DNA from 2 places in the Salinicoccus sesuvii genome. Region 2 is predicted to be linked to the other one. Evidence: riboswitches for the same ligand, from Rfam matches in the RefSeq annotation. Region 2 holds a riboswitch; the other holds the start of a gene.
The links. A riboswitch is a leader RNA that binds a small molecule or an ion and turns the genes downstream of it on or off. The one in region 2 is predicted to bind lysine.

Region 1 (2,486 bases), on a different contig from region 2:
ACCGGTAAGTTGGAACGTTCGACTATATCGCCGAGAAGTTCCCCCGTACCAAGCTGACCGATCAGATCACCGATCATCCACGCCAGTGTCAATACAAGGATGGCTGGGAACATCGCCTTGAAACCAGTCTTAACACCGAGCCAAATTTCACTCTTGCCGAAGTCTTTATCATGACGAGTGTCCTTGAAGAAATAGAACAAGCTCAGCGCTAGTCCGACAACACCCCCGATGACGAGCGAATGTGTAACTAGCGTATTCTCGAAAATACTGAAAATATTCATGGACTCACCGGTGATTGCCCCTGTTACAAACATTGAAATGACGACAGTGATTGCAAGTCCAAGTATTGGAATGATCAGTGCTTTCGCTGAGCCGTCCGGATGTACTGGGAGTGCTTCATCGGTCTCTCCCGGAGCTTCCCGTGGGTTTTCAACAAGTTGCCCTTCATTGAGGGCCAACGTTTCATGTTTGCGCATCGGTCCGATATCAAATCGGGTGACGATGACAATGAACATCATAGCAATCGCGGTCAGTACATAGAAATTCATTGGAATCATATAGACGAAAGCTTGAAACGGCGTGATTGCAACGAGACCAGCTGCTGCAAGCAATGGCGCCACAAGACCCATGATACCAGCACCCCAGCTGGATATCGGGGCAATGACGGAGACCGGCGAAGCGGTCGTATCAATCAGATAAGCCAGTTTGGCCCTGGAAACGTTGTATTTGTCAGTCAGTGGCTTAGCCACTTGGCCGACAATCAGTGCACTAAAATAGTCGTCGATAAAGACAATGATACCAAGCAGGGCTGTTGTTAGATTTGCCCCCCTGCGTGACTTTACTTTTGTCAGTGCCCATCCGGTAAATGCTCTGGCACCGCCCGACATATTAATGAAGGCTGTCATAATGCCAAGCAAACTTAAAAAGATAAGGATGAAGGCGTTCCATGTATTGATGGCACCATCATCAACAAAAATCATAGCGAAGCTACCCCAAATTATCTGAAGGGTTTCTAAAATTGCGGCCCCTGCAACGACAAATGCTGAAGTAACAATACCGACACCTAGACTGATGCCTACTTTACGTGTCAGTATCACCAAAAGCAGGGTAAGCAGTGGTGGAATGAGGGAGTTGTACTCCCAGTTGAGTATGCTTTCCATATATTTGTAACCTCCTAAAACTTATTTGAACCACAAAAAAGACATCACAGCAGCATTACAGAATCAGCCACCGTGACGTCTCTCACTAGTTTGTAGCGCATCATCGCAATGACAGTGCCAAGCCTATTCGACCTGACCCCAGAAAAACACCCCGCCGGGTGCATTCTTCGGCAACTGCTCCTTTCCACGATTTCAAAGCATGCCTGCTCCCTCGTGTACTCATGGCCGTTGCGACCTCTACCTTTTATTCTTCAATTGTTACAGCATATTATAGCACATATTGTGTGTTTTTCAACTACAATTCGGAACCGTAAATCTTGACGATGTCTCTTAGGAATTCGGGCATTTTGTATATCTTCTTTGAATATCTAAATTGCGGGAATATCCTGCCGAATGTATACATGTCGAGTGTGCCGAGGGTATAATGCTTTCGGTCCTCAATCACTTCACCATTAACATAATATTCGCGTTCGGATTGGACGTAACCGATATTCTCGGCAACAAAGCAACCGAATATATCGCCCCTGAAACCGAGCCCTCTTATAATCTCGTCTTTGAACTCATGCTTTGAGGCCTGATTGAATACTTCTTTCAATTCACGCCCCGTCAGCTCAATCTGGACTGTATTGATGGCATGGGGAAGTACTTTGTGAAGATCATAGTCTGTCAGTGCCCCGCCCTCAAACGGTTTTACGATAAGGCCAGTATGGATTAGACTTACGTCGCTGTCTGTAAATAGACGGACCATACGAGCGAGTGAAGTAATAAAGTGACTCGTTGAATATAGCCTGCGTTCTATCGGTGCAGCGGAATCTTTGATTACGGTCGACAACATGTCGCGTCCAATTTCGTAATAGTGATCGTCACTGCTTGTAAGCAGATCGGTATCATAAAGTCGGGCACGTTTGCCGATAAGTTTCTTTCCTTCAAACTGGAGGGTCACCTCACCGACATAATCACCATACCGTCCGGCTGCCCCAAGCAGTGTATCGCCGATCCATTCTCCTTCTTCAAAATAGTGATGAGTATGGGAACTTAATATGACATCTATCTCGGGAAACATCATTGCGAGCGATTCGTCGTCATATCTGCCAAGATGACTCATCATGACGATGCAGTCTACTTCTGTATTAATTTCACGTATCGCTTTTAAAACCCAATCGAAGCTTTCTGACACTTCCCAGCCAAGTGCCTTATAGAACGGTGTAAACTCTACAGTTGCTGCGATAAAACCGAATTTGATGCCATTGACTTCCTTGATAACGTAGGGTTTGAAGTATGGAGATTCACTGCCTACTTCACGCAGGTTGGCACAGATGATATCAA
Region 2 (2,486 bases):
GCAAGATCCAGGTCTACGTCGGCAACTACGACTTCTGGTACCAGTCCAGCCAACTTGCCCAGCAGATGGCGCAGGAACAGAATAAGAAGAAGGAAGAGAAAATCAAGGAACTGAAAGATTTCGTCGCACGTTTTAGTGCGAATGCATCGAAATCGAAACAGGCGACCAGCCGTAAGAAAACCCTTGAAAAGATAGAACTTGACGATATCAAACCATCATCAAGGAAATATCCATTTGTTCACTTCACACCTGAGCGTGAGATTGGTAATGATCTACTACAAGTCAAAAATCTCTCCCATACGGTTGATGGTCAAAAGGTCCTGGATAACGTGAATTTCACGCTGGATCCATACGATAAAACAGTACTGATCAGCTACTCCGAAATCGCGCGTACTACCCTTCTGCGTATTCTTGCCGGAGAGATTACACCAGATGAAGGAGAAGTCAAATGGGGCGTAACGACAAGTCACACTTATCTCCCGAAGGACAATTCCGAATTCTTCGAGGGTGTGAATACAGACCTAGTCGACTGGTTGCGCCAGTACGCCCCTCCTGAAGAACAGACAGAGACTTTCCTTAGAGGATTTCTCGGCCGCATGCTTTTCAGTGGCGAGGAAGCTAAAAAGAAAGCAAATGTTCTATCCGGTGGTGAGAAGGTAAGAGCGATGCTATCGAAAATGATGTTGTCGAAATCAAATGTGCTCATCTTGGATGAGCCGACAAACCACTTGGATCTCGAGAGCATCACTTCTGTCAACGAAGGACTGAAGAAATTCAAGGGATCCATTATCTTTGCTTCCCATGACTTCGAGTTTATCAATACCATCGCAAACAAGGTATTGGAACTAGAAAAAACCGGTGCTATTGTAAAAGAATCAACGTACGAAGAGTACTTGAAGGATAAAGGGCTCATTAAGTCATAATTGTGAGGCAATTTCATGTTTTTAAAAAAGTAGTTTACATGCACGAGTGATGTATGTATAATTACGATTATAAAATTTAATAATCAGTTGGATGAGGCGCATCAATCAATAGTAACCACTTATCAAAGCCTGCGAGCTTTAAGTGTGTAAAAGGGTGAGATGCCGAAATGACTGGCCGTTGCAGCGGCCCGTTATTGGATCTGAAGGTTAAGAGCTACAGATCTGTCATTATTTTCACAAAATAATGGAGTGCATCACTTGTGTATAGATATAACAAGTCCGGCATTCCGGGCTTGTTTTTTTTAGTTTAAGTGAGTACTTCCCTAACAGGAGGTCGTATGGAAACAAGTGTATTGAAGTTTGGTGGCACATCTGTAGGTAATTTTGACAAGATAAGAAGTATCGCGGGGGAACTGCATTCGAGAGTCTCACAAGGTGAGAAATTGATTGTTGTTGTCAGTGCGATGGGAGGTACAACGGATGAGCTGCTCCAGAACGCGGGTCAGCTATCCTCTGCTCCAAAGGAGGATCATGTGGCACTGCTACTCACTACCGGTGAGCAGCAGACGATTTCCTACCTTTCGATTGTACTTGAGGACCTTGGTGTCCGTACGAAAGCCATGACAGGATATCAAGCAGGAATAAAAACGTTCGGTGGTCATATGAAAAGTAAGATCGCAGATATCGATGAAGAACGGTTGAAAGTTACGCTTGAAGATTATGACGTCATCGTTATTGCAGGTTTTCAAGGTATCAATGATGATTTTGAGATTACGACACTTGGCCGCGGCGGATCCGATACGACGGCGGTAGCCATTGCAGCACGTTGCAGTATGCCGTGCGAGATATATACGGATGTGGACGGGGTTTACACTATCGATCCAAGAGTCTATAGCACTGCCTCAAGAATCCATGAGATCACATACGATGAAATGATGGAGATGAGTGCACTCGGCGCCGGCGTTCTTGAAACAAGATGTATAGAAATCGCAAAAAATCATTCTATCCCGATATATCTTGGGCGCACATTATCTGAAGAGAGAGGAACATGGATTATGCAGGACACGCAAATACTTGAGAGAAAAGCCGTTACGGGGGCAGCACTTGATAGTGATATCATCCATGTTACCCTCTATGAACCAAAGAAGGAGTCGACTCTCATCTTTGATCTTTTCAAGCGGTTTGAGACACATGACATCAACATCGACATGATTTCGCAGGTCGTTAATAGTGAGGGATTTCAGCTGTCCTTTACAGTGAAAGGCAACGATTCGTACCGTCTCGATGACATCTTCGAAACCGTCGGTCGCATGCATCCTGAAATGATGCTCGACGCAAGAACTACCCGATCAAAAGTATCTATTATCGGTTCAGGAATGCGGGATATGACCGGGGTTGCTTCGAAAGCATTTATGGCTCTTGAAGGTGCAGGAATTAAGTTTTATCAGACAACGACTTCTGAAATCAGCATTTCCTATGTCGTAGACAGCAAAGATGACAAACAAGCAATCGAAGTACTGGCGACAGCCTTCGAACTATAAAACCAGGAGGAGATCAATATGG

Region 1: linked by a shared signal. The riboswitch ahead of ACFOJ8_RS09100 (Na+/H+ antiporter NhaC family protein) and the one ahead of ACFOJ8_RS04195 (aspartate kinase) in region 2 are both predicted to bind lysine.

Annotation. Positions count from the first base shown of each region.
Region 1 covers NZ_JBHRWV010000008.1:58,010-60,495, forward strand. The annotation lists gene ACFOJ8_RS09100 (Na+/H+ antiporter NhaC family protein) at 1-1,160, opposite strand, end outside; lysine riboswitch at 1,246-1,408, opposite strand; gene ACFOJ8_RS09105 (bifunctional metallophosphatase/5'-nucleotidase) at 1,456-2,486, opposite strand, start outside.
Region 2 covers NZ_JBHRWV010000002.1:303,844-306,329, forward strand. The annotation lists gene ACFOJ8_RS04190 (ABC-F family ATP-binding cassette domain-containing protein) at 1-923, shown strand, start outside; lysine riboswitch at 1,007-1,186, shown strand; gene ACFOJ8_RS04195 (aspartate kinase) at 1,262-2,464, shown strand; gene ACFOJ8_RS04200 (aspartate-semialdehyde dehydrogenase) at 2,483-2,486, shown strand, end outside.